DNA from 4 places in the Dehalobacter sp. CP genome. Region 3 is predicted to be linked to each of the others. Evidence: riboswitches for the same ligand, from Rfam matches in the RefSeq annotation. Region 3 holds a riboswitch; each other region holds the start of a gene.
What was found. A riboswitch is a leader RNA that binds a small molecule or an ion and turns the genes downstream of it on or off. The one in region 3 is predicted to bind cobalamin.
Positions count from the first base shown of each region.

Region 1: it holds a riboswitch for cobalamin, as region 3 does, so the genes downstream of both, AAH944_RS12575 (ABC transporter substrate-binding protein) here and AAH944_RS07800 (cobyrinate a,c-diamide synthase) in region 3, are expected to answer to the same signal.
Region 2: it holds a riboswitch for cobalamin, as region 3 does, so the genes downstream of both, AAH944_RS14350 (energy-coupling factor ABC transporter permease) here and AAH944_RS07800 (cobyrinate a,c-diamide synthase) in region 3, are expected to answer to the same signal.
Region 4: it holds a riboswitch for cobalamin, as region 3 does, so the genes downstream of both, cobT (nicotinate-nucleotide--dimethylbenzimidazole phosphoribosyltransferase) here and AAH944_RS07800 (cobyrinate a,c-diamide synthase) in region 3, are expected to answer to the same signal.

Region 1 covers NZ_CP157399.1:2,526,868-2,530,155, forward strand. The annotation lists gene AAH944_RS12565 (SPFH domain-containing protein) at 10-873, shown strand; gene AAH944_RS12570 (hypothetical protein) at 897-1,061, shown strand; cobalamin riboswitch at 1,107-1,283, shown strand; gene AAH944_RS12575 (ABC transporter substrate-binding protein) at 1,401-2,318, shown strand; gene AAH944_RS12580 (FecCD family ABC transporter permease) at 2,333-3,288, shown strand, end outside.
Region 2 covers NZ_CP157399.1:2,897,982-2,901,269, forward strand. The annotation lists gene cbiQ (cobalt ECF transporter T component CbiQ) at 1-366, opposite strand, end outside; gene AAH944_RS14345 (energy-coupling factor ABC transporter substrate-binding protein) at 350-676, opposite strand; gene AAH944_RS14350 (energy-coupling factor ABC transporter permease) at 694-1,434, opposite strand; cobalamin riboswitch at 1,566-1,760, opposite strand; gene rlmH (23S rRNA (pseudouridine(1915)-N(3))-methyltransferase RlmH) at 1,861-2,340, opposite strand; gene AAH944_RS14360 (alpha/beta-type small acid-soluble spore protein) at 2,486-2,695, shown strand; gene AAH944_RS14365 (acyl-CoA dehydratase activase-related protein) at 2,781-3,288, opposite strand, start outside.
Region 3 covers NZ_CP157399.1:1,560,855-1,564,142, reverse strand. The annotation lists gene AAH944_RS07805 (ABC transporter ATP-binding protein) at 1-917, opposite strand, end outside; cobalamin riboswitch at 1,085-1,261, shown strand; gene AAH944_RS07800 (cobyrinate a,c-diamide synthase) at 1,468-2,841, shown strand; gene AAH944_RS07795 (bifunctional adenosylcobinamide kinase/adenosylcobinamide-phosphate guanylyltransferase) at 2,955-3,288, shown strand, end outside.
Region 4 covers NZ_CP157399.1:1,424,208-1,427,495, reverse strand. The annotation lists gene AAH944_RS07280 (accessory gene regulator B family protein) at 1-277, shown strand, start outside; gene cobT (nicotinate-nucleotide--dimethylbenzimidazole phosphoribosyltransferase) at 372-1,490, opposite strand; cobalamin riboswitch at 1,594-1,771, opposite strand; gene AAH944_RS07270 (tetrahydromethanopterin S-methyltransferase subunit H family protein) at 1,933-2,886, shown strand; gene AAH944_RS07265 (hypothetical protein) at 3,098-3,288, shown strand, end outside.

The DNA of each region.
Region 1 (3,288 bases), 970 kb from region 3:
TGATAAACTATGATCGAAAAAAAAGTATGGAAAATTAACGGGTTCTTAGGCATTCTCATTTTTTTAGCCCTTTTGGCTGCTGCAACATTTAATATTGTCGCCTCAGTCCAAGAAACAGGATTCACGAATATCGTCCTGGCAGTGATTCTGCTTCTTCTGGCACTGATTGTCTCAACCGGCATCCAGATTGTCCAGCCAAATCAAGCCAAAGTACTGACCTTCTTCGGCAGCTATATCGGCAGCATTCGCGAACCTGGCATCTGGATGACGGTTCCGTTCGTTGCCGCAAAGAAGATTTCCCTAAAAGTCCGCAACTTCAACAGTGAGCGTTTGAAAGTCAATGATGTCGACGGTAATCCGATTGAAATTGCTGCGGTTGTCGTCATCAAAGTGGTTGACTCGGCTAAAGCTGTATTTGATGTTGACAATTATGAACAGTTTGTAGAAATCCAAAGTGAGACAGCATTGCGCCATGTTGCAACCAAATATCCTTATGACAATTATGAAGAAGGTGACGTTTCCTTAAGGGGCAACACCGAGGAAGTAGCCGAAGAGATTGCGAAGGAACTTCAGGAACGCCTTACACTTGCCGGCGTGGAAGTAATTGAAGCCCGCCTGACCCACCTGGCCTATGCCACCGAGATTGCGAGCGCCATGCTTCAGAGGCAACAGGCCAACGCAATCCTGGCCGCCCGTCAGAAAATTGTGGAAGGTGCTGTCGGAATGGCCCAGATGGCCATTCAGCAGTTGGAAAACAGCGGGACAATTGAACTTGACGACGAACGCAAGATGGCAATGATCAACAATCTACTTGTGGCAATTGTCTCCGACCGTTCAGCTCAGCCAGTACTCAATACCGGCACCCTGTATTAAAAAGCGTCGGCAGGAGCAGGATAATGGCAGACAAGAAGAACTTTCCGCTGCGTATCGATCCAAAGCTATTCAGCATTATTGAAGAATGGGCGTCCGACGAATTCCGGAGCGTCAACGCTCACATTGAATATCTCCTGCGGGAAAGCGTCCGAAAAGCCGGAAGGATTCCTAAAAAAAATTCAGATTGACAAAAAGTTTCTTCTATGCAATATTGTTAGCGTAGGGAAATGAGAAATGAATGATTAATCCCAGGTGCCTCAAGATGAGGAGAATAGGGAAGACCGGGAAACCGGCGCGGACCCACCACTGTATGCGGAGACGAATTCCGAATGCCACTGGATATGATCTGGGAAGGCCGGGAGGAGAATGACCCGTAAGCCAGGAGACCTGCCTAGGATTGGGAAGATGATGTAATGGTAAGAACACTTCCTTCAATGATTAAACGACTTAGAATGGGAAAGTCTCTTAGAATATAAGAGACTTTTATTTTGTTTATTAAAAAGAATCGAAACAAAGGAGAAATGATTATGAAGAAGAAACCAACTGCACTACTGCTGATTCTGCTCCTGGTGCTTACCCTGGCCCTTGGACTGGCCACAGGCTGCTCAGCGCAAAATGAGCAAGCCTTGAAGGGAAAAACGTTTACAGACACGATGGGCAGACAGATCACCCTTGACGCCTACCCCCAGAAAATTATTTCTTTAGCCCCTGCTATTACTGAAATACTTTTTGCCATTGGCCTTGATCAGGAAATTATCGGTGTAACCGATTACTGTGATTATCCCGAACAAGCGTTGACTAAAGAAAAAATGGGCGGGTTTAAGAACCCGAATCTGGAAACGATTGTCGCCGCCGAGCCCGATATGGTCTTTATTGCAGCCGGCGTGCAGGAAGATGTCATCAAGAAGCTTGAAGAGCTGAAGGTGACGGTTGTTGTACTCGATGCCGATACGATCGACCAGGTTATCAGCAATATCGAATTGGCCGGTTCTCTGACCGGTAAGGAAGCAGAAGCCAAGAAAGTCGCTGCAGATATGAGAACCAGAATGACAAATATAACCTCCAAACTCAAAGACGTCGCCAAGCCGACCGTGTTTGTGGAAATTTGGGACGATCCTCTAATGTCGGCCGGTTCAACCAGTTTTGTCAATAACCTTATCGAAGTTGCCGGAGGCGTCAATATTGCTGCCGGCAATACTGAAAAATTTTATAATTACAGCATGGAAAGTCTGCTCCAAGCCGATCCGGATTATTACATCATCAATACTCATGCCCATACCCCTGCAGATATCCAAAACAGGACCGGCTATGAAGTCTTAAGTGCGGTGAAAGACAACAAGGTATATGCTGTCGACGACAACCTGATCAGCCGCTCAGGCCCAAGAGTCATCGACGGTCTGGAGCAAATCGCAAAGATTATTCATCCTGAAGTTTTTGGAAGTTAACGGTGCTATCAATCATGGATGTTTTAAACAACCGGAAAAGTTGGAAGTACCTGCTGATCTGCTTCACCTTGTTCTTGATTGCTGTGGGCATTTTTTGCACAACGGTCGGCTCAGCAGATATTTCGTTTAAAGAGAGCGCCGGAATTATCATGAGCAAAGTACCTTTATTGAATCACTGGTTTCATGCTGAAGACTATTCCCATGTCCATCAAACGATTATCTGGTCTCTGCGTGTTCCGAGGGTCATTCTGGCAGCTTTGGTTGGCGGAGCTCTGGGCGTCATCGGAGGCACCCTGCAAGGTTTTTTTAAAAACCCGATGGCCGATCCTTACGTAATGGGTGTATCCTCCGGAGCAGGTTTGGGTGCGACGGTCGCCATCATCACCGGCGCAGGCGGTTTCCTGGGCATGATCGAAATTCCTGTTTTCAGTTTTATCGGTGCTTTTCTGACAACCTGGATTGTCTACTCCCTAGCCAAAGTCGGGAAAAAAGTCGTTGTCACGACACTGCTGCTGGCAGGGGTCGCACTCAGTGCGTTCCTGTCAGCAGTCATGTCTTTCCTGATGGTTTTGAATACGGATGATATCGATAAAATTTATCTATGGCTCATGGGCAGTTTTGCCAACAAGAGCTGGGAGCATATCCAACTTGCTGCGCCGTTTATCCTTATTGGCGTAATTGTCTTATTCGCTTTAGCGAAGGAAATGAATGCGATGGTATTCGGCGACAGTACCGCCCAGCATCTTGGCATCAATCTTGGGAAACTGCAAATCATTCTGCTGATGGCCACCTCCCTGACAACAGCGGGAGCCGTGGCATCCTGCGGCTCCATTGGTTTTGTCGGACTGATCGTTCCGCATATTGTCAGGATTATGGTTGGTCCGGATCACCGGGTCCTGCTTCCACTCTCCTTTCTGGTGGGTGGGACCTTTTTGGTGATTACCGATACGATTGCCAGGACATGCCTGGG
Region 2 (3,288 bases), 1.3 Mb from region 3:
GCCAAGCGCTTTAAAAAACAGATTCGCCGCACTTAGAATACCGGACTGCGACACCCCAATATACATGCCAAATGCATATATAGAGAATACAAAAACATCTTTGTCCCCTGAAACATTGACCGCAATGGTTAAAACGCCGATCACTAAAAAGGAAAGCGGGACAAGCATCAGTCTAATAAAAATTCCAACAGGTGTACCGCCTTTGCAAACGGTATACCAACCCATGATCAGGAGCGTCAAGATTGACACCGCAACGGAATCAGCCCAGAGACAGATCCCCAAAACCAAAACGGCTAAGACCAGCTTTTTCAATGGATTCGTTTGTTTAAGCCTGGATAAATAAGCGTATTTATCGATGTAAATCATTGTTTACCGGTTCTTCCTTTTTCTTACGACCCCGCAGATAACCTAACCCGTAGCCCAAAACACCTGCTCCGACAGCTGCCTGAAGCGCAAACAACAAGCTTTCAATTTCTCCGCTGGGCGGCTCCCAAATCGGTGAGAACCAGGCCTGGTAATTCCCGTTAAGTTCTGTTATAGCTTGTTCAGCTTGGCTGTCAGCCCCAGCAAATTCCGCATTCTTTTGCACAATCAGGGGTATAACGGCAAGCGCTATGACAATCGTAATTAAAATAATATTTGTGATGATAACCCGATTTTTATTCTTCGGTTTCATCGTTTCTACAGACACTTTCAGACCTCCTTTGAAAGTATTTTTAAGTCTTTAAGCTCATCCCCTGCATAGGATGAAATCGCCTTAAATATCAGCACAGTCAAAATACCTTCACTGATCGCCAATGGTACTTGCGTTAAGGCAAAAATACCTAGAAACTTGGTAAGTGATGCCATAACGCCGCCTGTTTCAGCTGGAAACGCCAGTGCAAGCTGCACCGATGTCGTGACGTAAGTCAATAAATCCCCAAGTGCGGCAGCGAGAAACACAGCAAGCCACTGCGGTCCATTTGCTTTCTTCACAATTTTATATGTAGCAAAAGCTACCAGCGGCCCCACAATGCCCATCGAAAAAGTATTTGCCCCCAATGTTGTCAATCCGCCATGGGCCAGTAAGACAGCCTGAAACAGCAGTATGATCAAGCCAATTACGGCCATTGCGGTCGGTCCGAACAAGATAGCGCCAAAGCCAACCCCTGTAGGGTGCGAACTGCTTCCTGTAACGGAAGGAATCTTCAGGGAAGACAAAACAAAAGCAAAGGCGCCTGCCATCGCCAAAAGCATTAATGTTTTGGGATGCTCTCCAACAGTTCTTCTGATAGAAAAAAAACCAGCCAGAACAAAAGGTATTGCCAAAGCACCCCAAGTAATACACCAACCCGCAGGAAGGAAGCCCTCCATGATATGCATGGCATATGTCTGCTGGGGCAAGAACATAAACATAAGTACGAGACCCATTATCCAAATCTTTTTATTTATCATCGTCAAACTCTCCTATATAAGATATGAAACAAAAAACCTCTCAACATCTTACGTCGAGAGGCTCATATGCTAGGAAGTTTTCCTCGGTAGTCTTGCACATACATCCCCCTCTCTATCACTCGTAGAGTATATGGTGAGACACTAAAACAGGTAGGTCTTCTGGCTTAAGCATCATCGATCTTCAGACCTTCCCAGTTTCCCAGTGGTATACCTGAAGAACTCCACTTTCACAGCGGCGTGACCGCGCGGGCTTCTACCCGACTTTCCTTATTCATTGAATGATACGCTTATCAGCTTCATTCAACACCTGTTCTGCCTATTCAGTTTTAATCCTGATTCATTATATCGCTCTTTCGACAAGGAATCAATATTATTTTTACTTTAGCCTTGAACATATTAATTGAAGTATCTTTACCTCCATCAATTCTATTTGTGGTAGGGTTCCCCTTTGCTGATCTTGCACGCCCGGTAAATCTGCTCCAGTAGGATAAGCCTGATCATCTGGTGCGGAAAGGTAAGCTTCGAGAACGACCACCGGTAATCGGCCCGTTTTCGGATTTCATCTGCCGTACCGAGAGATCCGCCAATCACAAAAGTGATCCGGCTCTGGCCTGAAAGCCCTTTTTCATCAAACAAAACGGCAAGTTCGGGTGAAGAAAGTTCCTTTCCCAGAAGATCCAGCAAAACTACATAATCCTGAGGTGAAATTAATTTAAGAACCTTTTCAGCTTCTTTCTGTTTTACTCTTGCTTCGTCGGCAGCTGATGCCCTTTCGGAGCATGGTTCGTCCTCAACTTCAATCATCTCAAGCCGAATGTACGCACCAAGACGCTTGGCGTATTCCTTCAGCCCTTCTTTTAAATAATTTTCTTTGATTTTCCCTACTGCCAGAACTTTGATCTGCAGCATGTTTTCTCCAACTCCAGTCACTATGTTTGCGTCCAAACATTTGCATTTAAAAAACTTGAAGGTTAAATCTCTCTGATATTGGATTATTTACAATGAAGATTTTTTTCAAAAGTGTCAATAATATTGATGGAGGTGAAAAAAAATGAGCAAAACAAGTGAAAGCAAAAAAAAGCTGCTGCAGAATCTAAAAATGGAGGCTGCGGCTGAAATCGGCCATCTTGATTTTGTAAGGGAAAATAACGATCACTATAAAGGCGATGTCACTGCCAGACAGAATGGTCTGGAAGGAGGCCCGATCGGCGGCCAGATGGTCAAAAAAATGATCGCCTATGCCAAACAGCAGATGAAATAGAATAACGGACTCATTTAGTATTCCTAATCTACTTCAATAAATATTCAAAACTTCTTCAGCGTACAATACTGAAGGGGTTTTTTTATTAAATAATCTTCTGTTCGGAATACGGCTCTTTACCTTCTTCAGCGTTATGCGAAGCTGCCGCTCCCTCGCCGGGTGCAGATTGCATTTGCCCGGCATTGTTATTTATTTTATTTCTATTGTTTGTATTGGCATTATTGACTGCTTCCGCCTTCTCCATATTTTTGAAAGCGACTGAAAGCATCAGTTTAATTCTGTTAATCTGATTCACTTGGCTGGCACCCGGATCGTAATCGATTGGCACAATATTCGCCAGCGGGTAGTGCCGTTTAAGTTCACGGACCATCCCTTTACCCGTGATATGATTTGGCAGGCAGGCAAACGGCTGCAGACAGGCGACGTTTGTTGCTCCGCTTTCTATCAGTTCCAGCATTTCCGCGGTTAGGAACCAGCCTTCGCCGGTCTGATGTCCAAGATGCATGATTTTGCCGGCCATATCGGCCAACTCATAAATCGATTTGGGAGGATGGAAACGGTTGCTCTTTGCCAGAGTACGTTTCATTACCCGG
Region 3 (3,288 bases):
AAAACGTCTTCAAGGTTAGTGGGCCTCAGCCGTTGATAGCTGACAGGAAGGTGTTCACCGACAATTCTTTGATTCAGGTTGTCAGCCATGGCTGGTCCGTTATCAGAATAGAGGACCAGATCATCTCCAATTTGTTGAAAAGATTTCCGCCACTCAGAGCTCCAGTGCAGGAGCTTATTTTGCATATCTGGACTTACCCCGAGTTCCAGCGCATATTGCCCGACATGCTTATCAATAAGATCTTCCGGTACACCTTGCTCGAGAATTTTTCCCTGATTGATGATGATCAGTCGGTCGCAGAGATGACTGGCTTCTTCAAGATAGTGTGTTGTCAGCAGCATGGTCGTACCACTTTCTTTTAACTGCCGCAGACGCTGCCAGACCATATGACGGGCGTACGGATCAAGCCCGGTGGTTGGCTCATCGAGAATCAATAGCTCCGGACGGTTGATCAACGCTCGTCCAATTGTCAGGCGTCGTTTCATGCCGCCGGACAGCTCGTCGACGACTGCATTGGCTTTACTTCGAAGATCCATAAAGTCCAGGATTTCAAAAGCCCGTTCCCTGGCTATACTACGCGGCAGACGATAATAGGAGGCATAGACCAGCAGGTTTTCCAGAACCGTCAGTTCCGGGTCAAGGTTGTCTTCCTGGGCAACAACACCGAGACGTGCTTTAATTTCCCGGGAATGCTTCGAAACATCCTGGCTGAAAACCGTCAGATGGCCCTCTGTTCTCGGGGACAAGCCAAAGACCATTCTGGCTAGGGACGTTTTGCCGGCGCCGTTTGGACCAAGAAGTCCAAAACACTCTCCCTGCCGGACAGTAAAAGAGATATTGTCAACGGCAGTGAAATCTCCGAATCGTTTGGTTAGGTTTCCGGCTGAAATGATATCGGCTGGAAGAGAATAAGACATGAAGAGGTACCTCCGCGAATTGCTGTTCTTTTTTCCTAGCGTATCAAAAGGAAGGCGGAAGAGCAAGGCCGGGTCTGTGAAAATATCAAATATCATGTAGGGAGAAGGCAAGGAGAAGACTATATACTGTTCTGCAGATTGCGGGTGGACACGTTGTGCGTCTTCTGGTATAATGGTATCGCTTAGGTTGCATTATTTTGCAATAATAGGGAAACAGGTGAAATACCTGTACGGTCCCGCCGCCGTAAGGTGGAGCAAATTCAAAGTTGCCACTGTTTACAATGGGAAGGCTGAATTTGCTTTGAAACCGAGTCGGAAGACCTGCCTGAGCCATTTTGCACTGTTTTCACGGAGGATGAAAGGTGTAGCATACGAATCATGCAGAAGTGTTTTGGACTGTTTGCAGATTGTGTAAGTAAAACCTCTTCCAACCGCCGGTTAGAGAGGTTTTTTGATGTCCATGGATGGACGAATGCCGCGATGCCAAGGACGGCAAGGAGCGGTGATGTCCACGGACCATCTCAGCTTCGATAGAAATGGAGAACAAGTCATGAAAGCCGTTATTCCACGTATTATGTTTGCGGCTGCAGGCAGCAGCAGCGGCAAGACCACCATCACCTGTGCGGTATTACAAGCTCTTCTGGAGCAAGGAGTTAATCCTGCTGCGTTTAAATGTGGGCCGGACTATATTGATCCGATGTTTCATACCGAAGTCATTGGGACAAAATCACGGAATCTGGATTTGTTTATGCTATCGGAAGAGGTATGCCGGTATTTGCTGGTCAAGAATTCCGAACAGTCACAAATCGCTGTTTTAGAAGGAGTAATGGGTTATTATGACGGGCTAGGCATTGGCAGTACCGTGGCAAGTTCTTACCATTTGGCTGCAGTAACGCAAACGCCTGTTATCCTTATTGTCAATTGTGCCGGTTCAGCAATCTCAATTGCAGCCTTGATCCAAGGATTCTGCCATTTTAGACCGGACAACGGGATCAAGGGCGTTATTCTGAATAATCTTACACCTTCCCTATACCCGCAGTATAAGGAAATGATCGAAAAAGAGACGGATATCCAGGTGGTCGGTTACTTTCCGAAGCTCAAAGAATGCGCGTTGGAAAGCAGGCATCTTGGATTAATTACAGCATCGGAAGTGGAAGACCTGCAGCAAAAAATGAAATTACTGGCCATACAGGCCAGAGAATCCATCGATCTGAAACAGCTGCTGCGTATTGCAGGCAGGGCCGCGGAAATAGACTATCATGAGGCCGGGATCGAGAGAATCTCTGCTGTTAAAGTCGCCGTAGCCAGAGATAAAGCCTTTTGTTTTTATTACCAGGACAGCCTCGACCTTTTGGAAACATTGGGAGCGGAACTGCAGTATTTTAGTCCGCTTGATGATCAAGCTGTACCGGAATGTGACGGACTGATTCTCGGCGGTGGTTATCCGGAATTATATACCGGACAGCTGGCCGGGAATACATCGATGCTGGCAAGCATCAGGCATGTTCTCTCCAATAATACTCCCTGTATAGCTGAGTGCGGCGGGTTCATGTATTTATTGGAACGTATTGCTGACAAGGACGGCAAACCTTATCCAATGGCAGGATATTTAGAAGGGGATGCTGTACTGACGGATAAACTGAACCGTTTCGGTTATATTACACTGACGGCGCAAAAGGACAACTTGCTGTGCGACAAAGGCGGCAAGATTAATGCGCATGAATTTCATTACTCTGATTCGACGGCCAATGGCGGCGGTTTTACGGCAGTCAATTCGTCCGGGAGCAGAACGTGGGACTGTATCCATGCCGATGAGAACCTCGTCGCCGGTTACCCTCACCTTCATCTCTGGGGAAACTCTGAGTTTGCGCGTTCGTTTATCCGGAAATGCAGCGACTTTCAGGCTGCCAGGATGGGTTCGTAAGACGTGCGTAAACAGGAAGAATTTGAATCATTTGCTGAATGGAACGATAGCTGATATAAAACGACAGCTGATATAAAGGGATATTTTTGTGAAAGGAAAGAGGCGGTGAGTAAATGTTGGCTTTGGTCAGCGGAGGCGTTGCCAGCGGAAAGTCTGAAATAGCAGAAAACTTAGCTGTCAGTTTGAATAAAGGAAAAATGGCCTATATTGCAACAATGGCTGCCTCAGATGAAGAGTGCCGCAACCGGGTTGTCAAGCACCGTCGGATGCGGGACGGCAAAGGGTTCAACACTTTTGAGTTTCCTTACGGACTTTCCGAGAAAATCCCTATTTTAAGCGGCTGCGATATCGCTTTACTCGAGTGCATGGGCAACCTGATTGCCAACGAAATGTATTTGCAGGAGCGCAGCCCGCAGGATGCTATTGAATGCATTCGCAATGATATCC
Region 4 (3,288 bases), 140 kb from region 3:
GTTCGTGATAATGTTTTCTGCTTTGGCTTTACGGGTGTTTACCGGCGGTTCTCATTGTTCCAGCTACCGGCGCTGTCTGTTTTTTTCCATGGTTTTCTTTACCGGGTTGTCATTAGCTGCCAGATGGATCGCATCTCAAATTAACGTATATCCGTTGATCGAAGTGATCCTTATCCCTGCAAACCTCGGAATTCTTTTTCAGGCGTTTATGCAGACAGCTATCGGCAAGAATTTTGTATTAGCAAGTGACAAGCTGATGCAAAAGATTGGGATCTAATTAAACTATCAAGAGTTTCCATTATCGATGATTATGCAAAAAAGACATGCACGGATTATGCCGTACATGTCTTTTTTATCTTTCTTTGCAGATTTTAGAAGTCTCCGGTGGTAACTGCAGCTTGTTCAAATGTAGCCATTTCATCAGCGACTTTAAGGGCTGCCTCCACCATCGGGAACATTAGGGCGGCACCTGTGCCTTCTCCAAGTCTCATATGGAAGTCAAGTCTGGGTTTAAGCCCAAGCTGATGAAGCGCTAGATGCTGTCCAAGCTCTTCTGAACTATGAGAAGCAATCATATAGGAAGTGGACAGGGGTGCTAGTTTTGCTGCGGTTATTGCTGCAGCAGATGAAATGATGCCGTCGAGGATAATCGGTACATGTTGATAGGAAGCTTCGAGGATTGCTCCAACGAGCGCAGCAATTTCGAGTCCGCCGATTTTAGCCAGGGTGTCAATTGGCGCGGCAGGGTCACACTGATTAATTTCGATTGCGCATTTAATCACGTTTTGCTTATTAATCAGGGCATCATCTTTTAAGCCTGTTCCGCGGCCGGTAACATCCTCAACAGAGTGACCGGTAAACACAGAGATCAAGGCGGCGCTCGGTGTTGTATTGCCAATACCGACTTCACCTGTTGCTAACAGATTAACACCAGAGTCAATCGCATTGGCGGCAATTCTTGCACCTGTCAGTATTGCAAGCATGGCCTCTTGACGACTCATTGCCGGTCCTTTCGCCATATTGTCTGTTCCATTTTTAACCCGGTAGGCCATAAGCTCAGGAGCATCCAACGGGGTGGCAATGCCGATGTCCGTACTGATAACATCTGCTCCGGCATTCCGGGCGAGGACATTGATACCTGCACCGCCATTCAGGTAACTATAGAACATTTGTTTCGTGATTTCCTGAGGTGCAGCACTGACGCCTTCGACGACAACACCATGATCTCCGGCCATAAGCAGGACTGCTTTTTTATTGATTTTTGGATGCGTGGTGCCAAATATGCCTGCGAGCTGTTGTGCAATATCCTCTAAGACACCTAAGCTTCCGAGGGGCTTGATTTTCGCGTCTACACGGCTTTTCATGCCTGCCAAGGCTTCCTGATTGAGCGCTTTGATTCCACCCATCAGTTCTTGCAAGGCAATTTCAAGTTCCTGCTCAGTCGCATTTTTCAGATTTTCCAAACCATGAAATTTTGTAAGGCTGCTCATTTAAAAACCTCCAATTAAATATTAAAAAATAAATAAAACCCCACCACAAATATGCTTGTGGTCGGGATTTTGCCGTCATCACCGCCGCTTTCCATTACCCAGGAAAGACTTTTACCTCTTAGGCAGGCCTCCTGACTCAGACTCGAACGTCCTGAACGCACCTTCCCAGCATACGCCAGTGGATCAGCGAGGACTCGTCTACACAGTGGTGGGTCCGTATCGGATTATTACCGATTTTCCTATTCTCCCCTTAGTGGGGCACCTAAGATTATATAAATATATTCAACTTCTATTAAGATAACGAAAATCATAAATAAAGTCAAGTCAAATTAATTTTTAAATAATCACTCAATCTGGCAATTGCTGTTAAATAATGGTTATTTGCAATGATCTATGGTATAATATGATTTGCTAAATCATCCAAAGAGATATTGGAGAAGAAATGTTTAAATATGACTTAACACCAAAAGTTTTCCGTATCTGTGACATGATTATCGGTGGCCAACCTGGAGATAATCCGCCTCTGCTTATATCCTCAATGTTTCATAACGGAGACCGTATTTTGGAAAGCCGCCGTGACAGGAAATTTGATCGTGAAAAAGCCCGCTCATACATTCTCAGGCAGGAAGAGCTGTCCGATCAGACAGGGATACCTGCCATAGTAGCTTTGACAGCGGTTTCCGCAGATGAGATGAAGGAATATATTGATTTTTACCTTACAATCAGCAACCACCCTTTTGCTATTGACATTTGGGGAGAAAAAGCGCGTCTTGATGCGGCAGAATATGCTGCCGGTCTTGGTATTCAGGACAAAATTTTATATAACAGCATTACACCCTGGGATAAAGACATGATCGGCCAGGCAGCGGCATTAAAAGAGCTGGGAATTAAACACGTGGTCCTGCAGGTCTTCGATGAAACGAACCAGACTCCTTCCGGCAGGGTACATACATGCCGTGAAATGCTGACAGCCATTGGAGCGAAAGATTTTGCCTCGGTCTTGATCGATACGACAGTCATGAATCTTCCGTCTATTTCTTTTTCAGCCTTGGCAGGTAAACAAATCAAAGCGGAAACCGGCTGGCCGGTTGGATCAGCTCCTGCTAATGGGACGTATATGTGGAAAGAAAGCCGGGAAATGTGGGGTGGGGAAGGCTTTTCCGCCATGAATGCTGCAGTACATGCAGTATCGGCCGTCCTGTGGAGCGATTTCTTATTCTATGGTCCGATCAAAGCGGCGCCAAGCGTACTGCCTGCTGTAGCGGCAGCTTCAATGATAGTTTCAACTTTGGCTTATGACGAAAGCCAGGAGCTGCCGGCTAATCCAAAGCATCCGCTGTATAGATTTTATGGTGATTTTGCTCAGAAACTGATAGAATTTGATAAGACCAAATAAAATACAATATTGTACATTTTGTAAGTGAATGTATTAAACAAACAGCTCCTTTCTGAAGTGGATCCTGTGTTAAGGATACTGCCTGGAAGGAGCTGTTTATATATTTGTATATTAGAAATTATTTAAAATATTCCACAAGGAGTAATTTTTGACTATATCTTACCATATATTGGTACTGATGTTGTAATCGGACAAAAGTGAGGACAATAATTTGATTGCAAAATGCGGAATCTTAATAGGGATAGCTTGTGGTACTGTTTTAGGAACCATTTTAGGAGCAGTGATCATAACATGCTTTGGCACATTTGAAACGTTTTTGTCTAAAACACTTTATCAGGTAAAACGGTTAAATGCCAGACAAATATGGGGGATATTCATCGCACTGATCGCAATATTTATTGG